DNA from 4 places in the Pantoea sp. AS142 genome. Region 1 is predicted to be linked to each of the others. Evidence: predicted binding sites of a transcription regulator. Region 1 holds the regulator's gene; each other region holds the start of a gene.
The links. Region 1 encodes CRP, which controls carbon source genes, mostly activating them, when cyclic AMP is high. Its sites were predicted from a motif close to ATGTGANNNNNNTCACAT; they were not measured.
Positions count from the first base shown of each region.

Region 2: a site for CRP is predicted at 2,488-2,505, ahead of aaeR (HTH-type transcriptional activator AaeR). Genes of this name have one in related genera too.
Region 3: a site for CRP is predicted at 2,476-2,493, ahead of mlc (sugar metabolism global transcriptional regulator Mlc). Genes of this name have one in related genera too.
Region 4: a site for CRP is predicted at 2,987-3,004, ahead of cdd (cytidine deaminase). Genes of this name have one in related genera too.

Region 1 is NZ_JBBCMO010000006.1:197,185-202,843, forward strand. It holds gene argD (bifunctional acetylornithine/succinyldiaminopimelate transaminase) at 1-886, shown strand, start outside; gene WFO64_RS13260 (YccS/YhfK family putative transporter) at 888-2,963, opposite strand; gene crp (cAMP-activated global transcriptional regulator CRP) at 3,021-3,653, opposite strand; gene WFO64_RS13270 (OsmC family protein) at 3,957-4,361, shown strand; gene WFO64_RS13275 (phosphoribulokinase) at 4,692-5,561, opposite strand; gene WFO64_RS13280 (YheU family protein) at 5,623-5,659, opposite strand, start outside.
Region 2 is NZ_JBBCMO010000011.1:24,030-29,688, reverse strand. It holds gene aaeB (p-hydroxybenzoic acid efflux pump subunit AaeB) at 1-1,137, opposite strand, end outside; gene aaeA (p-hydroxybenzoic acid efflux pump subunit AaeA) at 1,147-2,079, opposite strand; gene aaeX (p-hydroxybenzoic acid efflux pump operon protein AaeX) at 2,087-2,290, opposite strand; gene aaeR (HTH-type transcriptional activator AaeR) at 2,523-3,440, shown strand; gene tldD (metalloprotease TldD) at 3,474-4,919, opposite strand; gene yhdP (AsmA2 domain-containing protein YhdP) at 4,984-5,659, opposite strand, start outside.
Region 3 is NZ_JBBCMO010000010.1:78,437-84,095, reverse strand. It holds gene WFO64_RS17410 (uracil-xanthine permease family protein) at 1-175, opposite strand, end outside; gene bioD (dethiobiotin synthase) at 357-1,055, opposite strand; gene mlc (sugar metabolism global transcriptional regulator Mlc) at 1,169-2,386, opposite strand; gene WFO64_RS17395 (LysR family transcriptional regulator) at 2,517-3,410, opposite strand; gene WFO64_RS17390 (MFS transporter) at 3,506-4,756, shown strand; gene WFO64_RS17385 (hypothetical protein) at 4,925-5,185, shown strand; gene cybB (cytochrome b561) at 5,297-5,659, shown strand, end outside.
Region 4 is NZ_JBBCMO010000002.1:385,025-390,683, reverse strand. It holds gene metG (methionine--tRNA ligase) at 1-1,621, shown strand, start outside; gene WFO64_RS06805 (CidA/LrgA family protein) at 1,855-2,247, shown strand; gene WFO64_RS06800 (CidB/LrgB family autolysis modulator) at 2,240-2,932, shown strand; gene cdd (cytidine deaminase) at 3,053-3,943, shown strand; gene WFO64_RS06790 (NAD-dependent malic enzyme) at 4,213-5,659, shown strand, end outside.

The DNA.
Region 1 (5,659 bases):
CGAAGCTGCTTTTAAGCTGGCACGCTACTACGCCTGCAAACGTTACAGCCCATTCAAAAGTAAGATTATCGCCTTTCATAACGCCTTTCATGGCCGAACGCTGTTTACCGTCACGGTTGGCGGACAGCCAAAATATTCTGACGGATTCGGTCCTAAACCAGCGGATATTGTCCACGTGCCGTTCAATGACCTGGACGCAGTGAAAGCGGTGATTGACGATCACACCTGCGCCATCGTGGTTGAGCCGATTCAGGGTGAGGGCGGCGTGGTACCCGCGACCCAGGAATTTATGCAGGGACTGCGTGAGCTGTGCGATCAGCATCAGGCGCTGCTGGTGCTGGATGAAGTACAGAGCGGCATGGGACGCAGCGGTAAGCTGTTCGCCTATGAGTATTATGGCGTCCAGCCCGATATTCTGACCTCTGCCAAGGCGCTGGGCGGCGGTTTTCCAGTCAGCGCCATGCTGACCACGAACGAGATCGCCTCGACTATGGCGCCGGGCGTGCATGGCACCACCTATGGCGGCAATCCACTCGCCTGTGCTATTGCCGAAACTGCGCTCGATATCATCAATACCCCGGAGGTACTGGCGGGCGTGGAAAGGCGTCGTCAGTACTTTGTCACGGCGCTGCAGGCCATCGACGCGAAGTATGATCTCTTCAGCGACATTCGCGGCAAGGGTCTGCTGATTGGCGCGGCACTGAAACCCCAGCATGCCGGTAAGGCGCGCGACATCCTGAATGCCGCCGCCGCTGAAGGTGTCATGGTGCTGGTCGCCGGAACCGACGTGATGCGTTTTGCCCCATCACTGATCATTGAGCCTGCCGACATCGAAGAGGGCATGAGCCGCTTCGCCACGGCCATCAGCAACGTACTCAACGGCTGATTTAATTTTTACGTAAGCGTCTGATCAGCCAGCGGCCATGTTGGGGTCGCTGGCTCCACGCCAGCGATGAAATGGTATGCATTACGCTCAGATGATCGAGAATGCGCCGCACATGCTGTTCCACCACCGTAACCGGCCCCTCACTGATGTTCTCCAGCTCATCCAGTAGATTGACCTGGGAGCTTGCACCATCATATTCCAGCCGCTGCTGGCACCGCTGCAGTGCGATTTCACAGGATTGCAGGTAACGCTCAGCCAGCGAGGCCGTGAGCATGGTGTGCTCACGTGCCAGAATCGTCATCGCATTGATATGCTCGACGATAAACTGACTGTGGGTGACCCAGAGCCGCATATCTTTAAGATACTGGGCGTTAAACGCGGGTTCCTGCATCGCCTGATTCAGTGAGTTAAACAGCGCATTATGGGCCTGATTAACCTGCACGCGCTGATAGGCGAGTTTCCCTGGCGACTGTTCGTCGCCCAGCAACAGCCGCAGCGCATCCTGATAGGTCTCCAGCGCGTCATGGGCGTTCTGCCGCAATAATCCGCTCTGCCACTGTGGCCACAGCCACAGCATCCCGCCAAAGGCAATCAGACAGCCCATCAGCGTATCCATCAGTCGCGGCAGCAGAAACTGCGCACCATTCAGCGACAGCAATTGCAGCGAGTAAACCGCCGTAACCGTAAAGCCAATCATCGACCAGCCATAGAACTGGCGGGTGAAGCGATAGCTGATGAACGTTATCGCCAGCATGGTCAGCAGCACCAGCGATTCCGGCACCGCCAGGCGTAGCGTGGCGGCCGCGATCACCAGCCCCGCAAAGGTGCCCAGCGCCCGGTGCTGAATGCGGACACGGGTGGCGCTATAGCCGTTCTGGCTGACGAACATAATGGTCATCAGGATCCAGTAGGGTTTGGGGATGTTGAAGAACAGCGCCAGCGCGCTGCCCAGCATCAACATCACCGCAAAGCGACCCGCCGTGCGCAGTGCCGACGAGCGAAACGAGAGGTAACTGCGCAGCGCCGGTAACAGCGGCAGTCGGCGCTGACGGTCGGCCATCAGATCGCGCTGATAAAGCGGTTTCTGCGTGCGCAGCACCCGCGCGATACGGTTGAAGTGGTAGAGGCAGAAGTTACCCACCGGATTGTCGGGATGCTGATGGGTGATCTTCTCCAGCGCGCCGAGCTGTTTATCCATCGCAAAGCGATCGGGTAACTGGTGATAGAGAATGTTATCCGCCAGCACCCGCAGTCGGGCCGAGATAGTTTTGGCATTCCAGCGGATCACCGCTTCGGCATGGCTCTGCTCGACCAGCTTCTGCACCTCTTCCGGCCGATGGAGGCTGACTGAGATATGCTCCTGCAAATCCAGCGCCACCTGAAAGGCGCGCGTCAGCCGTTTATGACTGTGATCGCGGCTTGCCGACAGCATATGCATCTGCTGATAACAGGTGGTGATGAGGTCGACCACTTTCTGCTGGCGAGCCAGCAGCGGCGGTAGCGCCTTTTCCGGATCGGTCAGCTGCGTCAGCAGGGTATATTTGGCGTCACAATAGTTAGCCAGTTCACGGTAGATCAGGCTCAGGCTTTCGCGCATCGGCTGCTCTTTCCACAGCCAGAACCAGAACCAGTTAAACAGCCCATACCATAACGTGCCGCCGATATAGAGCAATGGGGGAACATAGATTGGCATGCGGCCAATCAGGCTCAGGGTAAAGATGGCGGCGATAAGGGTGCCGGGCAGCAGGCGACCATGCAGCGGGCTGATCTCCCCGGTGACGCCGAGCAACAATGGCATGGCGAACAGGATCAGCGGCAGGGGAATAGCATGCAGGGTGAGCCACTGAATCAGAAAGCTGCCGAGGGCAAACAAGCTGCCGCCAACAATCAGACGTTTAAAGAAGCGTTTATGCGGCGTATCCAGCCCGGCGATATTGCAGCAGGCGGGCACTAACGAGAACAGCAGACCTTTTTGCAGGTCGCCAGCCAGCCAGCCCAGCGCCACAGGCAGACAAAGCACCAGCGTTTGCCGCAAGGCATAGTTAACTTCAGGATGGTAAATAATTCGACGCCACATCGGCTCAACACAAACAATAACGGCGTGATGTTGCCATCACGCCGTGGGTGACAGGAATTAGCGGGTGCCGTAAACGACGATGGTTTTGCCGTGTGCGGAAATCAGGTTCTGATCTTCAAGCATCTTCAAAATACGGCCCACGGTTTCACGTGAACAACCAACAATCTGACCAATTTCCTGACGAGTGATTTTAATTTGCATGCCGTCGGGATGCGTCATGGCATCTGGCTGCTTCGCCAGGTTAAGCAGGGTCTGTGCAATGCGTCCGGTCACGTCGAGGAAAGCGAGGTTACCTACTTTTTCAGACGTCACCTGAAGGCGACGCGCCATCTGCGATGAGAGTCGCATCAGGATATCGGGGTTAACCTGGATCAGTTGACGGAATTTTTTGTAAGAAATCTCCGCCACTTCACACGCGCTTTTCGCACGTACCCAGGCGCTGCGCTCCTGGCCTTCTTCGAACAGGCCAAGCTCACCAATAAAATCGCCCTGATTCAGGTAAGAAAGAATCATCTCTTTGCCTTCTTCATCTTTAATCAGAACCGCGACGGAACCTTTCACGATGTAGTAGAGCGTTTCTGCTTTTTCACCTTGATGAATCAGCGTACTTTTGGATGGATACTTGTGAATATGGCAATGGGACAGGAACCATTCGAGTGTAGGGTCTGTTTGCGGTTTGCCGAGAACCATTCGCTATTATCCTCTGTTGTAATCGTGCCCAAAATACAGGGGGCAGTTTTCCCTGTCAGGCGGTGAAAGCTTTAAGCGTTTCCATTTCAGGAAATCATTCGGGCCGCATCAGGCGCAGTGCGCATCATTCTTCCCGGCTTCGCCATCGGGTGACGAAAAATATTTTCAGCACTGTTTGTAGCACAGCTTTTGTCGACTGTCTTCTGTTGTCTCGCTTCAGCTACAGGCGGATTTCTCTGGATTGCTGTTTACCTGGCGAAAGCGTACGCTGGCGACAAAACAGCGTATTCCGGAGCAAAAATCATGCAGGCAAGAGTGAAATGGGTAGAAGGGTTGACATTTCTCGGAGAATCCTCATCCGGCCATCAGATACTGATGGATGGAAATTCGGGTGATAAAGCGCCCAGCCCAATGGAGATGGTGCTGATGGCGGCGGGTGGATGCAGCGCGATTGACGTAGTATCAATTCTGCAAAAAGGCCGCAACGATGTGGCTGATTGTGAAGTAAAACTGACCTCAGAACGTCGTGAAGAGACGCCGCGAATCTTTACGCACATCAACCTGCATTTTATTGTGAGTGGCAAAACGCTCCAGGATAAAGCGGTCTCACGCGCAGTGGATCTTTCTGCTGAAAAGTATTGCTCTGTTGCCATCATGCTGGGTAAAGGCGTCACCCTTACCCACAGCTATGAAGTGATCGAACTGTAATAGTCGGAGGGGCTTTTTAGGGGCAATGGCAAAAACGGATTCGTGTAGTCTTAAGACCGTGCCTGCGCAGTGAACCGGGTCAGATCGAAACGTCGCTTAAGCCAATCCCTGGCCGCTCCGGTCCGCGCGATTACGCACCTCATCCCTGAGGTGCGCCCGTAGCCGGGCCAACGCTTTGCGTTGTTCAAAAACGCTCCCGGCGTTTTTGTCCCCTGGCGCAGGACGCTTTCCTGCTCAGACCCGGTTCCCCACGTGTTAAGCTTTTTCGCTGCTGTAAGACTCACCCTGCATTGGCATTGGCATTAGTCTGATGAGGTCCTTTCTGACCTTTTATTCAATGCGTTTACCTTCCATCAGCCGCTTCACCAGCGGCCCCATAATCAACTCCATCGCCAGACCCATTTTGCCGCCCGGCACCACCAGCGTATTAATGTGCGAGATAAACGAACCCTGCAACATTGCCAGCAGATAGGGGAAGTCGATATCTTCCACCGCCTGAAAGTGAATCACCACAAAGCTCTCATCCAGTGACGGAATGGCACGGGCGGCGAACGGATTCGAGGTATCCACGGTTGGGACGCGCTGAAAGTTGATATGGGTGCGTGAAAACTGTGGGGTAATGAAGTTGATATAATCTTCCATCGATCGCACCACTGAATCCATCACCGCTTCACGTGAATGACCGCGTTCACCGGTGTCCCGCACCAGCTTCTGAATCCACTCCAGGTTAACAATCGGCACCACGCCGACCAGCAGATCAACCTGTTCCGCCACGTTATGCTGCGCCGTCACTACGCCGCCATGTAGTCCTTCATAGAAGAGAATATCAGTGTCCTGCGGCAGCGGCTGCCACGGTGTAAAGGTGCCGGGCACCTGATTCCACGGTACCGCTTCATCGTAGGTGTGCAGATATTTACGCGCCTGTCCCTGTCCGCTGTGACCATACTCTCTAAAGCTCTGTTCCAGCAGGCCAAAATCATTGGCTTCGGGGCCGAAGTAACTGACATGACGTCCTAAATCGCGCGCCTTACGAATCGCCATATCCATTTCAGGGCGGGTAAAGCGGTGAAAGCTGTCACCTTCCAGCTCCGCTGCATTGAGGTCGAGTTGCTGAAAGATTTTACGAAACGCGAGGCTGGTGGTGGTGGTTCCTGCGCCGCTGGAACCGGTCACCGCGATAATAGGATGACGTGCAGACATAGAAAAGCTCCCTGTGAGGTCGGGTGACAGGCATTGTTATCATGAAATGGTGTTGGGTGCATCAGCCACGAAATTCTTTGCGCGGCATGATATTGACC
Region 2 (5,659 bases), on a different contig from region 1:
CATACAGCCGCTGCCTGACGTCCAGCCGGTATAGAGCCAGAACAGTGAGCCCAGCGCGGTCGCAACAAAGGTACGGATACCATTGATCATCGCATGATGTGTTTCAGCGGAACGCGCCTGAATCACCACTTCGCGCTGTAGAACTTCCTCTTCCAGCGAGGTGATTCGGCTGTTGCTTTTAATACCGTTGAGCAGTAACAGATATTCGGTGGCAGCACCTACCCAGCTGGCCAGTGTGACCGGCGTAGATTTGCCACTGGCACGAGTTACCCGCCGCATCACTTTCATTCGCTTATGCACCTCTTCGACCGTCGAGGCCGGTTTTTCAACCATCAAACGATACTGTGGCGGAATGTAGTCAGGACGAGAATTCTGGATGAGGAAGGTTTCGGCTGCCTGAGTAATCAGCGTCAACGACAGGGTATTCAGCATCTGCAAGCGGCGGTTACTGTTCTTCCAGCGTGACGACTCCATCATCAGCTGGCTGCGCATGCTGTTCAGGGCCGTGGTACGCCGTACCAGCGCACTCCAGGTTTTATCGACCTCTTCTTTATCACCATGTGCGACGCAGAGTTGGAGCAGGTGATAGTGTGCCACCAGCAGCGAATCGACTTCAGCGTCGATCACTTTTTTTATCGAGCGCGGCGAGAAGATCATGTCAGCCAGAATGGCACACAGAATGCCGAGTACGATTTCACTGCAGCGCTCCACCGCATATTGTGGCACCAGCGTCAGACCGCCGCTGGCGTTGGCCGTTACCACAATAATCAGCGCGGTGTAGCCAGCCAGTCCCAGTGCGTAGGAGTTTTCAACCTTGATCAGCGAAGAGAGCCAGACGCAGAGTCCTGCCCAGATGCAGCACAGCAGCAGCATCACGACCGGCGCACGAACGGTGGCGATCATGATGGTCAGCGCGGCGATACAGCCAATAAATGTCCCGATAATACGCAAGACGCCGCGATAGCGCAGCGCCCCGGAATAGGGGTCACCCCCTGCCGCAAACGCTGTGCCGCCCGCCACGATACCGGCAGTCATCACCGCCCAGCGCGGCGTTTCAAGATTAAAGTGAAAGCCAACCATCAATGCCAGCACCAGCGCAAAGGTAAGCTTTACCGGGAAACGCAGGAACTCGATCATATCGCCCTCTTAACCAAACTCACGCAGGCGATTAAACAGTCGGATCATGGGTGAAACCTGTTCAGGCTGGCGATCGGCCTGGCCGGTAATCACCACGGTTGCCGTCGTCCCCGCCGGGAAGCGATTTCCGGGCTGCTGATCAAGCCGGATGCGCACCGGTACACGCTGCGCCAGACGGACCCACTCCAGATTGGAATCCACTGTTGCCATGCCTTTGCTGTCGACCGAGCTGCTGCTGTTGGTGACGCCAGCCGCCACACTGTCAACCGTACCACGCAACACAATGTTGCTGCCGAGCGGGGTAACTTCCGCGCGGAAGCCCTTCTCCACACCGTGCAGTTTGGTCTCCTCCAGGTAAGCCAGTACATAGAAAGAGTGTTGCTGAACCAGCGCCACCGCCACAGAACCACGGGTAATAAATTCACCCTGATAGACGTTGAGGTTAGTGACCCAGCCATCAGACGGCGCTTTCACAGTGGTGCGCTCAAGATCGATCTGCGCCAGATCGCGTGTCGCCACCGATTTCGCCAACTGATGCTCACTGGTTTGCAGATCGTTGTTGGATTGCTCGATCGCCTCACGCGACATCGCGGAGGTGCCAAGCTGGTTACGTCGTCCGGCTTCGCGACGTTTCTCACTCACCAGCGCCTGATAATATTCAACATCCGCCTGTGCCTGATCGCGCGCTTTCTGATAGCGCGGCCGGTCAACCACAAACAGCGTATCACCCTTCTTCACCAGTTGGTTGTCGTGTACCGGAACCTCAGTAATCAGGCCGGTGACGTCAGGCGAAATCGCCACCACGTCAGCCGCAAAACGCGCATCACGCGTCCAGGGGGATTCGGTATAGAACACCCAGGCGCGGAAGATGATAATCACTGCGATAATGACCAGCAGGACAGTAATCGCGTAGCGCGCGATTTTTCTTATGAGTGCTTTCACTTAAACCTCAGACTAATAAACGGGAGACAAGGTAAAACACACAGCAGTAAAGCGCTGTATTAAAAAGTGCCGGATGCCAGACAAGATCATAAATACCGCTCGGCGTCAGCACGCGTTTCACTAACCAGAACAGCATCAGTGAAAGAATAAGTTCAATGAAAATAGGCGGAAAAGAGAGCCCAAACATGACAAATACCGGAAGCACACTCATCAGAAATCCTTAGTTCAACCTTGCCGGGACACTCCTTTGCCTGTTCAGATGTCGCAGGAAAACACTCTGTCAGCGCTATCTAAACCGCAGCTGGCTTAATAATAGCGTATCATCGGAGGGCATCAGGCAATGAAGAATCACCGGGAGATACCCCGGCGCGCTTATAATAACGCGCCTGACTATAAGTTTTCTACAGAATGTGATCTAAATCACTTTTAAGTCAGAGTAAATAATGGAACGACTGAAAGGTATGTCTGTCTTCGCCAAAGTGGTCGAACTGGGTTCGTTTACCGCTGCGGCACGTCAGCTTCATCTGAGCGTCTCATCAATCAGCCAGATTGTCGCGAAACTTGAAGATGCATTGCAGGTGAAGCTGCTGAATCGCAGCACCCGCAGTATCGGGCTAACCGAAGCGGGCAAAATCTATTATCAGGGCTGCCGCCGTATGCTGGCAGAAGCGACGCAGGTTCATGAACAGCTTTACGCTTTTAACAATACGCCCATTGGCGTACTGCGAATTGGCAGCTCCTCAACTATGGCGCAGAACGTCTTGGCCGGTATGACCAGCGATATGCTGCGGGAATATCCAGGGCTGAGTGTGAATCTGGTCACCGGCGTTCCAGCACCGGACCTGATTGCTGATGGTCTGGACCTGGTGATCCGGGTGGGTGCCTTAAAAGATTCAAGCCTGTTTTCACGTCGTCTTGGCGCAATGCCAATGGTGGTGTGCGCCGCAAAAAGCTATCTTTCGCAGCATGGCACACCGGAAAAACCGGGCGACATCGATAATTTTTCCTGGCTGGAATATAGCGTACGGCCCGACAACAATTTTGAACTGATTGCGCCGGAAGGATTAGTAACCCGCCTGGCACCGCAGGGGCGTTTTGTGACCAATGATTCCCTGACGTTGATCCGCTGGCTGAAGTCGGGCAACGGCATCGCCTATGTGCCGATGATGTGGGTGATTGATGAGATCACCTCAGGCGAGATCGATATTCTATTTCCGCAATATCAGTCCGATCCGCGGCCGGTCTATGCGCTGTATACCGAGAAGGATAAGTTGCCGCTCAAGGTGCAGGTCTGTATCGATTATCTGACCGGTTATTTTGAGCAAGTAGCAGAACAGTATCAGCAGCATCGTAAAAGCTAACAACCCGCCAGGCGGCGGGTTGTTGAGGTCAAATCAGGCAGTGCCCCCGATGGTCAGTTTATCCAGCTTAAGGGTTGGCTGGCCCACACCGACCGGCAGGCTCTGGCCCTCTTTACCGCAGACGCCCACGCCTTTATCCAGCGCCAGGTCATTACCCACCATCGAGATCTGCTGCATCGCTTCAATGCCGGAGCCAATCAGCGTTGCGCCTTTGACCGGTTTGGTGATTTTACCGTTCTCAATCAGATAAGCCTCTGAGGTTGAGAAGACAAATTTGCCGGAGGTGATATCCACCTGACCGCCACCAAAATTCGGCGCGTAGAGACCATATTCAACGCTTTCAATAATATCCTGCGGCGATGACTTACCTGCCAGCATATAAGTATTGGTCATGCGCGGCATCGGCAGATGCGCGTAGGATTCACGACGTCCGTTACCGGTTGGGCTGACACCCATCAGGCGCGCATTCAGCTTGTCCTGCATGTAGCCTTTCAGCACACCATTCTCAATCAGCATGTTGTACTGACCAGGGACGCCTTCATCATCCACCGCCAGTGAACCGCGTAGCCCTTCAAGGGTGCCGTCATCCACCACCGTACAGAGTTCAGACGCGACCTGCTGACCGATTTTACCGCTGAACACTGAGGTGCCACGGCGATTGAAATCGCCTTCCAGTCCATGGCCAACCGCTTCATGCAGCAGCACACCTGGCCAGCCCGCACCCAGCACCACCGGCAATGCACCGGCAGGTGCCGCCACAGCAGAGAGATTAACCAGCGCCATGCGTACCGCTTCACGCGCCCAGGCATCAGCGCGAACTTCGCCATTTTCATCCGCCAGAAAAAACGCATAGCCGGTACGCGCACCGCCGCCGCTGGCACCACGTTCACGCTTGCCCTGATCTTCAACCTGAACGCTGATAGAGAGGCGAACCAGTGGACGGACATCTGCCGCCAGCGTACCGTCAGTAGCGGCCACCAGAACCTGCTCGTAAACCCCGGTCAGGCTGGCATTAACTTCCTGCACACGCGAATCAGTTGCACGGGCGACTTTATCAACGCGATGGAGCAGGGCAATTTTGTCTTCACGCGTCAGGCTGCTCAGCGGATCGACCGCCGAATAGAGTGAACGGTTCATCACAGCAGAAAGTGTGTGTGCCTTGCCATTTCCCTGTTCGCGCACGATGCTGCGTGCCGCTTCAGAGGAGAGACGCAGCGCGTTCAGCGTAATCTGGTCTGCATAAGCGAAACCGGTTTTTTCACCACTGACCGCGCGCACGCCCACACCCTGATCAATATGGTATGAGCCATCTTTAATGATTTTGTCTTCCAGCACCCAGGATTCGTGAAAGCTGGACTGAAAATAGAGGTCGGCATAATCCAGACGACGTTCTGAAAGCTGCCCTAACAGGGAAAATAGGTCCTGCTGATTAATGCCGTTAGCAGTCAGTAACTGCTCACTTACCAGGTTCAGAGTCATCGTTTCTCACTCATTATGTGCTCAGATAATCATAGCCTGCGGTAATTCCGGTACGGCGTCAAATTCACTTGTTGTCTGTTTCACGCGGTTTACGCAGCACTTCATTGATTTCCGGTTTATCCAGCGGGCCACTGATGTGATAACGCAGTAGCGATATTCTGTTCCATAAGGGTGCCAGAACTTTACTGGCGGCGAAAACCGCCGCGCCGATTACCGGATTGATGGCAAAGGCTGTCGCCACACCAACCGATGCGGATATCTCCGGGGCAACCACTGCTTCCATATCGATTTGACGTTTTACCAGGTCGAGATTGCCTTGCATGGCGATGTCTGCTTCCAGCCCATCCACCAGCAGGTTATCGGTGCGCATTACGCCATTTTCGATCCAGGCCGTGCCGTTAATCGAGTCGAAATAGAATGAATTGGTAAAGGTGTCGCTGAAGTCTAAGCGCAGCTTGCGTAGTAGCGCATCAAAGCTCACCAGCCGCAGGATTTTTCCGGCGGTGCCGGTGTTTACATCCGCAATCTGGCCTTTACCAAAGTGGGTTTTAAGGGTGCCGCTCAGCGTCTCTGCGGAGGGCTGCCAGGGCGCAGAGCGCCAGTGCAGGTCGTAAGCAATATTAAATGGCGCATCGCGCAGCGGGGTATTGACGCCAAACCAGTTAGTCGCGTTATTAATATTCGGCCCTTTCAGCGTGCCCTTCAGCGAGGTGCGCTGGTCAGTCGGGCGGTTAACCCAC
Region 3 (5,659 bases), on a different contig from region 1:
TGATCAGATAAGGAATATAGGCCTGCAATCCCAGCACTGAACCAATAATCAGCGGTGGCGTGATAATCCCCACCACGCTGGCCAACAGATGTTGCAGCGCGGCGAAAAACGCTGGGACGGGGCCAATGCGGGCTTCAAGCCCATATAACAGACCTTTTTCTTGCGAGTGCGACATGGTGGGTGCTCCAGCTCTGTGTAATAAGCGGAGTAAATGCATTTTCTGCGCCATGACGACACGATTTTGCTTAATCCACGTCAGGTCACTCAATTCTCAACGAAAAAAGTTGCACACAGCCGGCAATAAGCCTGAAACTTTAGGCTCACCACCGACTCATATGATTTGGTTTGTTCCATAATCAGGCGATCTTTGCACTCACAGCGTGCAGATTGTTCTGCTCCAGCAAGGAAATATCGATCCAGGGCGTGAGATCGCGCTGTTCGGCGCGCGGCAGATAAGGCAATTCACCCAGCAGCGGCGCACCAATCTTTTCGCGCAGGATCTCAATAATGTCGCTGTATTGCGCCAGGCCCGGATTGATGCGGTTAGCTACCCAGCCGACCAGCGGCAGTCCATCCAGCGCTATCGCTTCTGCCGTCAATAGGGCGTGACTGATGCAGCCCGACTGTATGCCGACCACCAGTACCACCGGCAGTTGCTGCTCAACGACCCAGCAGGAGAGCGGACGTCCATCGTTCATCAGGCTTCGCCAGCCGCCGGTTCCTTCTACGACCACGCGATCGGCCTGCTGCGTCAGGCTGTTTAAGCCTTGGGTCAGTAACGCATAATCGATGATCTGGCTCGGATGAGTGCAGATCTCTTCTTCCTGAAAGACCAGAGGATTGATCGCCTGATAGGGTAAATCGATGGATGAAGCGCTTTGCAGAACCTGTGCATCTTTGTTACGCAGGCCGTCAGCGGTTTTGATCGCGCAGCGCGCGACGGGCTTGTACCCGACGGCACTGAGGCGGGTCTGGATAAAACTTTGTAACAGGGCGCGTGATACCACCGTTTTGCCCACTGCGGTGTCGGTGCCGGTAACAAATAGTCTGTTCACTCAACTTCTCCTCTCGAACCATTGCGGTTAATCGATGATTAACCTTGCTGCGAAACGGCATTTTAAGGAATGGAGGATGAGAACGGATTGCGTTAGCGCAAGATTAAGCCTGCTTAACCTTGCAACAACTTCACTAACAGATCTCCGTTATAGAGAGCGTCTTTAATCAGCGCTGCGCCGGCCAGCGTTCCCGGCTCACTAAATTCAGCGGGTGCCAGCTGAATAGTCGCGCTGTAGGCGGGTAATGATTGCTGCAAAATGGTGTTGCTCACCGCCGGAAACAGCACATCAGCCGCAGCATTAAGGGGGGAACCTATAAGAATATGTTGTGGATTGAAGATATTGACCATCATTGCCAGAATGCGTCCAACGTGATGACCGACGCTTGCAATGGTGTCGCGCGCCAGACGGTCGCCTGACTGTGCGGCCGCGCACAACGACTCCAGTGTCAGCGGTTGGTTATTAAGCAGGCTGTCAGGTTGAGCAGGCAGACGCTGAGCCGCCAGCGCCAGCAGACTGCCAATGCTGGCCACGGTTTCAAGACAGCCATGATTACCGCAGTAGCACTGCTGGCCATAAGGGTCGATCTGGGTATGGCCAATCTCGACCAACGCTCGGCCACTTTTGTGCAGAAGCTGACCACCACTAATGACTCCAGCACCCACGGTTTCATCAATCACAATCTGAATCACATCCTGTGCCCCACGCGAGGCACCAAACAGCGACTCGGCCAGCGTCCAGGCTGAAATGTCGTGCTGCACAAACACCGGTAAGCCAGTTCGCGTCGCCAGCGCATCGCCGAGCGGCATATCGCGTACCTGATAACCCGGCAGCCGATGCACTACACCCGAAGCGGCGTTGATCAGCCCAGGCAAAGTAATGGCGATAGCGGTGAGACGTTCCAGCTTGTTCTGATGACGAATAAAGAAGGCATCAACCTGTTCAATGAGCGCAGTGAGTAACGGCTGAACAGACTCATCAGGTAGCGGCAGACTCTCTTCCACCAGCTCCCGGCTGCTGAGATCGCGCAGTGTAAAAGTCATGGCGCCGCGATGCAGGCGAATAGCCAGATAGTGCCAGGCGTCGGTATCCAGTATCAGGCCGATGGCCGGGCGGCCACGGCTGCCGGGATCCTGAAACTCAGTCTCCTGCACCAGATGCGCGTCCAGCATTTCACGCACGATTTTGGTAATGCTGGCCGGGGCAAGCTGGGCACGGCGGGAAAGTTCGATACGCGAAATGGGACCGTAACGGTCAATTAGCCGATAAACGACACCTGCATTGGTTTGCTTGATCTGGTCAATGTGGCCAGGTTGACTGTCCGGATTCACAACCCTGCTCCCGCTTATTTTCGCGCTTCTAAATAAACATGCGCCATGGTGAGGCAGATTAGTCGATAGCGTCAAATATTTGATTAAAAGTGTGATTTATCGCACATATTGCTGCAGTGATGTGCGCAGCTCAGGGCCGGTTATTCCGCAGCAACGCCATCATATTCTCCATCTGCGCATTCATTTCACGTCCGGCTGACCAGACCAGCCATAGCTCTGAAATGGCATCTTTTTCCGTTAACGGCAGCCACACCAGATTTGCCAGCCGCGCCTGGCGAAATGAGGCGGGTAGAATTGAGACACCCAAGCCGGTTGCCACCAGCCCCAGTATGGTCATCGCTTCACCGACTTCCTGGGTGATATAGGGTTTGATGTGGTAACGATGCAGCAGTGCCAGAATATCGCTATAGAGCGCGGTTCCGCACTGAGGATCGAAAAAGACAAAGGGTTCAGCCGCCAGGGCAGTCACAGAGATTTTCTCGGCGTGAGCCAGTGGATGCGCCTTATGCACTACGGCGTAAAGCGGCTCACTCAGCAGCAGCTGATGACGCAGATGGGTGGGCAGCGGCGTGTTGCGCATCACACCGAGATCAAGCCGTCCATCGTGTAAGGGTGCCAATTGCTGGCGGGTATTAATCTCCTGCATCTGAATATGCACCTGCGGCCAGCGCTGACGAAACCGGAACAGTGCATCAGAGACCACAGCGGTAAACGGAGCCGATGAGGTAAAGCCGATTCGCAACTCTCCCTCTTCGCCGCGATGCAGCCGGGCTGCACGATCGGCTGCCTGCTCAACCTGCAACAGAATTGCACGGGCATCACACAGCAGTTGCTGTCCGGCAGCGGTAAGCTGCACGCTGCGATTAGTGCGATTGAATAGCTTTGCCCCGGTTTCCGCTTCCAGTTGCATAATCTGCTGGCTGAGCGGCGGCTGGGAAATGTTCAGACGCTGGGCCGCTCGCCCAAAATGTAATTCTTCTGCCACCGCAACGAAGTAGCGCAGGTGACGCAGCTCGATATTCATATCTTAAACATCTCATTTGAGATTATTAATATATTAGACATCATAATGCTGTTCTCCTAAGCTGACCACGGATTTTCTGAACTTGAGGAAGAAGTGTGAGTCGCTCAATACAAGCAACTGTGGATGAAAAAGCGGTATCTGCGCCGCCAGGGTCAGTTGCTGCTTCAGGCTTTATAAGGCGGGGAACGCCACAGTTTATGCGTGTGACGCTGGCGCTTTTCTCAGCCGGGCTGGCGACGTTTGCCCTGCTCTATTGCGTCCAGCCTATTCTACCGGTGTTGTCCCAACAGTTTGATGTTTCTCCGGCGACCAGCAGCCTGTCGCTCTCCATTTCTACCGGCCTGATGGCGCTGGGCCTGCTGGTAACCGGGCCGCTATCTGATGCCATCGGGCGTAAATCGGTGATGGTGACAGCCCTGATGCTTGCCGCCATCTGCACGCTGATCTCGGCCACCATGACCAGTTGGCACGGCATTCTGATTATGCGGGCGCTGATGGGACTGTCCCTCAGCGGCGTTGCGGCAGTCGGCATGACCTATCTCAGCGAGGAGATGGATGTAAGGGTCGTCGCCTTTTCAATGGGGCTGTATATCAGCGGTAACTCAATTGGCGGGATGAGCGGTCGTCTGCTGAGCGGCGTACTGACTGACCTTTTTTCATGGCGTATCGCCGTGGCGGTGATCGGCTGTTTTTCACTGGCTTCGGCGCTATTGTTCTGGAGGATTCTGCCTGAATCGCGTCATTTCCGGCCCCTTACGCTGCGTCCACGTAATCTGCTGATTAACTTCAAGCTGCACTGGCGAGATCCGGGCCTGCCCTGGCTGTTTGCCGAAGGATTTCTGCTGATGGGGGCCTTTGTCACCCTGTTTAATTACATTGGCTACCGACTACTGGATGCGCCCTGGCATCTCAGTCAGGCCGTAGTCGGGCTGTTATCGGTGGTCTACCTCACGGGCTCCTGGAGCTCTCCCAAAGCGGGTGCGCTGACCAGCCGTTTGGGTCGTGGACCGGTGATGCTGGGCGCAACCGCCATCATGCTGCTGGGTTTACTGGTCACCGCCTTCAACTCTCTTTGGCTTATTCTGCCTGGGATGATGCTGTTCACTGCCGGTTTTTTTGCCGCCCATGCAGTAGCCAGCGGCTGGATAGGCCCCCGGGCACGCCGGGCGCGCGGTCAGGCCTCTTCCCTCTATCTATTCAGCTACTACGTGGGTTCCAGCGTAGCGGGTACGCTGGGTGGTTTGTTCTGGCACAATTTTGGCTGGAGTGGGATTACGTTGTTTATCAGCGCCTTACTGATAATAGCGTTGCTGGTTGCCTGGCATCTGCACTGCAAAAAGCTCTGACAACCGTCTCTTTTGCCATGCCTGGACTTCTCTGCCAGGCATGGCGGCTTATCACACTGAACATTCCCTTCAGATCCACAGCAAACAGAATGCGCGTTTAACGCTATAATCGTTTTTATTGGAATAATTCATTCGCTTTGCCTTTTAACACGGCAACAAGGAACACCTGTGGCGGTCTATTACTACGTCAATAAACAATCAGGATACAACAATAATCATGTGGTTCATGCTGCAGGCTGCACCCATCTTCCCGACATGGATAACAGGCTCTTTTTGGGCAGTTTTTACCACGTAAATGCCGCCATTCTGCAGGCAAAAAAATATTATACAGGTGCAATCGGCTGTGAGAACTGCTGTCCACTTAATAAAGCCGATCAGCAACCCTATCAGCTTAGCGTGGCCCTGAAGCATACCCCCGCCTCGCGTTAATCCGGTCGGTACGGCGATGGATGAAAACTTTTCCCGCTGCGCTAATTTGTTAAGTATTTACGCTGTTTTGCGTTATGTTGACCTTCCTGATTCTTCTTGATGGAATACATGATGCGGGAAAAGTTTGCGCGCTCACAGATAACCCTCCACTGGCTTACCCTTTTAATGGTGGCGACGGCCTACGCCACCATTGAACTGCGCGGCTTTGCGCAGCGCGGATCCTGGCAAGGTTATGCCATGATTATTACCCACTTCAGCGCCGGCTCGACCATTCTGGTTTTGATGCTCGCCCGCCTGTTTTTACGCACACGGCATCGCACACCGCCGATTATCCCTGCTGCGCCGCGCTGGCAAACCGGTCTGGCGCATCTGACTCATACCCTGCTCTATGCCCTGTTTATCATCCTGCCGATCCTCGGTCTGACATCGCGCTACCTTAAAGGTCGGGAATGGTGGTTGTTTGGCATCAGCATG
Region 4 (5,659 bases), on a different contig from region 1:
GGATCGTTTTGTGAAAGGCACCTGCCCGAAATGTAAATCTGCCGATCAGTATGGCGATAACTGCGAAGTGTGCGGCGCAACCTACAGTCCGACCGAGTTAATTGAGCCAAAGTCAGTGGTCTCTGGTGCGACGCCGGAGCTGCGTGACTCTGAACACTTCTTCTTTGATCTGCCGTCGTTCAGCACCATGCTGCAGGCCTGGACCCGCTCCGGTGCGTTGCAGGATCAGGTGGCGAACAAAATGCAGGAGTGGTTTGAATCGGGCCTGCAGCAGTGGGATATCTCCCGCGACGCGCCTTACTTCGGCTTTGAAATTCCCGATGCGCCAGGCAAGTATTTCTATGTCTGGCTGGATGCGCCTATCGGCTACATGGGCTCGTTTAAGAACCTGTGCGACAAGCGCGGTGACATCGACTTCGACGAATTCTGGCGTAAAGACTCCACTACCGAGCTCTATCACTTTATCGGTAAGGATATCGTCTATTTCCACAGTCTGTTCTGGCCAGCGATGCTGGAAGGCAGCAACTTCCGTAAGCCCAACAACCTGTTTGTGCACGGCTATGTCACCGTGAACGGTGCCAAGATGTCGAAGTCGCGCGGCACCTTTATTAAAGCCAGCACCTGGCTGCAACACCTGGATGCCGACAGCCTGCGTTACTACTACGCGGCGAAACTCTCTTCACGTATTGACGATATCGACCTCAATCTGGAAGATTTCGTACAACGCGTTAATGCCGATATCGTCAACAAAGTGGTTAATCTGGCATCGCGTAACGCGGGCTTTATCACCAAACGCTTTGACGGAAAACTGGCGGCTGAGCTGGCCGATCCGGCGCTTTATCAGACCTTCGTGGACGCGTCAGAGAAGATTGGTGAAGCCTGGGCAAGTCGTGAATACAGCCGGGCTATCCGTGAAATCATGGCGCTGGCCGACCTGGCAAACCGCTATGTTGATGAGCAGGCGCCCTGGGTTGTGGCGAAGCAGGAAGGCCGCGATGCCGATCTGCAGGCGATCTGCTCAATGGGCATTAACCTGTTCCGCATTCTGATGACCTGGCTGAAGCCGGTACTGCCTTCACTGAGCGCCCGTGCAGAAGGCTTCCTGAACTGTGAACTGAGTTGGGATGCTATCGCGCAGCCCTTGCTGGATCATCAGGTTGCGCCATTCAAAGCGCTTTACAGCCGCATTGAAATGGCAAAAGTTGAGGGACTGATTGAGGCGTCGAAAGAGGATGCTGCCGCAGCCAGTGCACCCGCCGTAAGCGGCCCGCTGGCAGATGCGCCGGTTGGTGAGACCATCACCATCGACGATTTCGCCAAAGTCGATATGCGCGTGGCGCTGATTGAGCAGGCGGAACGGGTAGAGGGTTCGGACAAGCTGCTGCGTCTGCAGCTCGATTTGGGCGGCGAAAAGCGTCAGATCTTTTCGGGCATTCGCGCCGCCTATCCTGATCCCGCCGTGCTGGTCGGTAAAATGACCATTATCGTGGCCAACCTCGCGCCGCGTAAAATGCGCTTTGGTATCTCTGAAGGCATGGTGCTGTCAGCGGGTCCGGGCGGCAAAGATTTGTTCGTGCTGTCAGTCGACAGCGGTGCCGTGCCGGGTATGCCCGTTAAGTAACGCTCTGCACCCTGCCGCAGCTTAAACCGCTTAAGTGCAGTGCCGTTCTGAACCCTTCGCGCCTTATCACCGGTGCGAAGGGTTATCTCCCTCATCGCATTCTCACCACCACCGTCTGCCTCCCCTCTGCTGGAACTTTGCGTCTGTTATGGCTCCACTGCCGCATAATGTGATCGCTAGCACGCTAAGCGGTTAATGCGTATGATGAAGCTCAGTGAAAACAGGAGCCTGCCATGCTCACCGTGCTGTCTGTCTGCGGGCGCTATCTCCGCGCCTTTATCATCATTTATCTCTGCTTATACGCCGGCATCGGCATCGCCTCGCTGTTGCCTATCAAGCTGCCCGGCAGCATTCTTGGTATGTTAATTCTGTTTGCCCTGCTCGCGTCACAGATCATGCCGGTCAGTTGGGTTAAGCCGGGCTGTCATCTGCTGATTCGCTACATGGCGCTGCTTTTTGTGCCCATCAGTGTTGGGGTGATGAGCTACACCGATATTCTGACCGCGCAGTTTGGCCCTATCGTAATCTCCTGTGTCGTCAGCACCTTCCTGGTACTCTCCATTGTGGGCGTAAGCGCCCACCAGCTTCACAGCCGCCGTCCGGCCGGGGAGTCAGGTGATGAGTGAAATATGGTGGTCACTGCCGCTGACGCTGTCAGCATTTCTTCTGGCGCGCAAGCTGGCGATACGGCTGAAAATCTCTCTGCTTAATCCGCTGCTGATGGCAATGGCAATTATTATCCCGATACTGTTGCTGTTGCAGCTGCCTTACTCGCGCTATTTCGCTGGCAGTCAGATTCTGAATCAGCTGCTACAGCCCGCAGTGGTCGCGCTGGCACTGCCGCTGTATGAACAGATGCACCAGATCCGTGCCCGCTGGAAATCGATTATTGGCGTCTGCTTTATCGGCAGCCTGACCGCCATGACCTCTGGCACCGCCATTGCCCTGTGGATGGGTGCCACGCCCGAAATTGCCGCCACCATCATTCCTAAATCTGTTACCACGCCTATCGCGATGGCCGTCTCCGGTTCGCTGCACGGCATTCCCGCCATCAGCGCCATCTGCGTGCTGATTGCCGGGGTACTGGGGGCAGTATTTGGCCATACAGTGTTGAACCTGCTTGGCGTAAAATCTAAAGCAGCGCGCGGGCTGGCGATCGGTAATGCATCGCATGCGCTCGGTACGGCACGCGCCGCCGAGCTTAACTATCAGGAAGGGGCATTCAGCTCACTGGCGCTGGTGATCTGCGGCATCATCACCTCACTGCTGGCACCGTTTATTTTTCCGCTGCTGCTACATTGGTTTGGCTGAAAGTTTGCGAGAGATCTCGCAAAGTTGAAACTTGCAACACAGGTTACATTGTCAGAGCGATAGGGATCACATATAAACCGGTGACCGGCACATCGCCCTGCTGAATTTAATGAGGCTCACATGCAATCCCGTTTCCTCTCTGCTTTTGAGGCATTGCCGTCAACGCTGCAAACTGCTCTCGCTCCTCTGCTGGACGTTCCTGACTTTCAGGCGGTGTTCAGCGCCGACCAGGTTGCCTCACTGCAGCAACAGACACAAATGGATGCCGATGCCCTTGCGTTGGCGCTGCTGCCGCTGGCGGCGTCCTGTGCCGTTGCCACCGTGTCGCATTTTAACGTTGGGGCAATTGCCCGTGGCGTCAGCGGCAACTGGTACTTTGGGGCCAACATGGAATTTGTCGGCGCGCCTCTGCAGCAGACGGTTCACGCCGAGCAAAGCGCGATTACCCATGCGTGGCTGCGTGGCGAGCGGCAGCTTGAGACCATCACCGTTAACTACACGCCCTGTGGTCACTGCCGTCAGTTTATGAACGAACTGAACAGCGGCACGGGCATTCGTATCAGCCTGCCACAACGTGCGATCAGCACGCTGGCCGATTATCTGCCGGATGCCTTTGGACCACGCGATCTCGACATCACGACCTTCCTGATGGACAAGGTGGATCACGGCTATTTGGCAGAGGGCGATGCGCTGGTGCAAGCCGCCGCCGCTGCCGCCAATGCCAGCCACGCCCCCTACAGCCAGTCACACTCCGGTGTTGCGCTGCTGACCGCTGATGGCGCGATTGTCGCCGGTCGCTATGCGGAAAATGCCGCGTTTAACCCGAGCTTCCCGCCGCTTCAGGCAGCGCTGGTCCTGCTGAACATGCAGGGCGGCGATGTTCGCCAGATAAAAAAAGCGGTGTTAGCTGAGGTGGAAAATGCCACGTTAAGCCAGTTCTCCGCCACGCAGGCAACCCTGAACACATTTGGTTGCGGTGAGCTACTGCAGGTCACGCTATACAAACCATAACCCGCTGCCGGGGAGACCACAGTTTTGTGAGCTTTTATGAACAAACGCTGTACTTCTGCGGGAAATTTCATAGGATCTGGCACCAGAATTCACGTCATTAAAAATTACTCTGAATAATTCAGGTTGCAGGATGGCAGCACGGTCGTGAATGTTTTTGCAGCGGTTACCCTGCCGCTGCCAGGCCTGCAGTCTGAGCTATAACGGGTAAGGAAACTGGCGCTACCTTTCCGGCGTGACGCCAGACAACACTGCAACCGGAGCATCACTACATGGAACTCGACTACGAAAGTAAACGCCCGCTGTATATCCCTTATGCTGGCCCGATTTTGCTGGAATTTCCCCTGCTGAACAAAGGCAGCGCCTTTACCCTCGAAGAACGTAACGAATTTAACCTCAACGGTCTGCTGCCCGAAGCGGTGGAATCGATCGAAGAGCAGGCGCAGCGTGCCTGGCGTCAGTTCCAGGACTTCAAAAACAATAATGATAAGCATGTCTACCTGCGTAATATTCAGGACACTAACGAAACGCTGTTCTACCGTCTGCTGGATAATCATCTCGAAGAGATGATGCCGATTATCTACACCCCGACTGTAGGCGCAGCCTGCGAACACTTCTCAGAAATCTACCGTCGTGCGCGTGGCGTTTTCATCTCCTACCCGAACCGCGACCGCATTGAAGATATGCTGCAAAACGCCACCAAGCAGAATGTGAAGGTGATTGTGGTGACCGATGGCGAGCGTATCCTGGGTCTGGGCGATCAGGGCATCGGCGGCATGGGCATCCCGATTGGTAAGCTTTCACTCTATACCGCCTGTGGCGGCATCAGTCCGGCTTATACCCTGCCGGTGGTGCTGGATGTCGGCACCAACAACCAGCAGTTGCTGAACGATCCGCTCTATATGGGCTGGCGTCATCCCCGCATCACCGGTGAAGAGTATGATGCGTTCGTTAACGAATTTATCCAGGCCGTGAAGCGCCGCTGGCCGAAAGTGCTGTTGCAGTTTGAAGATTTCGCCCAGAAGAACGCCATGCCGCTGCTGAACCGCTATCAGGATGAAGTTTGCTGCTTTAACGATGATATTCAGGGCACCGCCGCCGTGACCGTGGGTACGCTGATTGCTGCCAGCCGCGCGGCCGGTAGCCGCCTGTGCGAGCAGAAAGTGGTGTTCCTGGGTGCCGGTTCCGCGGGTTGTGGTATCGCTGAACAGATCATCGCGCAGATGAAATCAGAAGGACTGAGTGACGATGAGGCGCGCGCCCGGGTGATGATGGTAGATCGCTTTGGTCTGCTGACAGACAAGCTGCCTAATCTGCTCGATTTCCAGAGCAAGCTGGTGCAAAAGAGCGAAAGCCTGCAGCAATGGGATGTCACCAGTGATTCCATTTCGCTGCTGGATGTCGTGCGCAATGCTAAGCCCGATATTCTGATTGGTGTCTCCGGCCAGCCGGGTCTGTTCACTGAGGAAATCATCCGCGAGATGCACAAGCACTGTAAACGCCCTATCGTGATGCCACTGTCGAACCCGACATCACGCGTGGAAGCGACACCAGCCGATATCATCGCCTGGACTGACGGTGCCGCGCTGGTCGCAACCGGCAGCCCGTTCTCGCCGGTGAGCTGGAACGGTAAGACTTACGCGATTGCGCAGTGCAACAACTCCTACATCTTCCCGGGTATTGGTCTGGGTGTGATTGCTTCAGGTGCCAGTCGCGTCA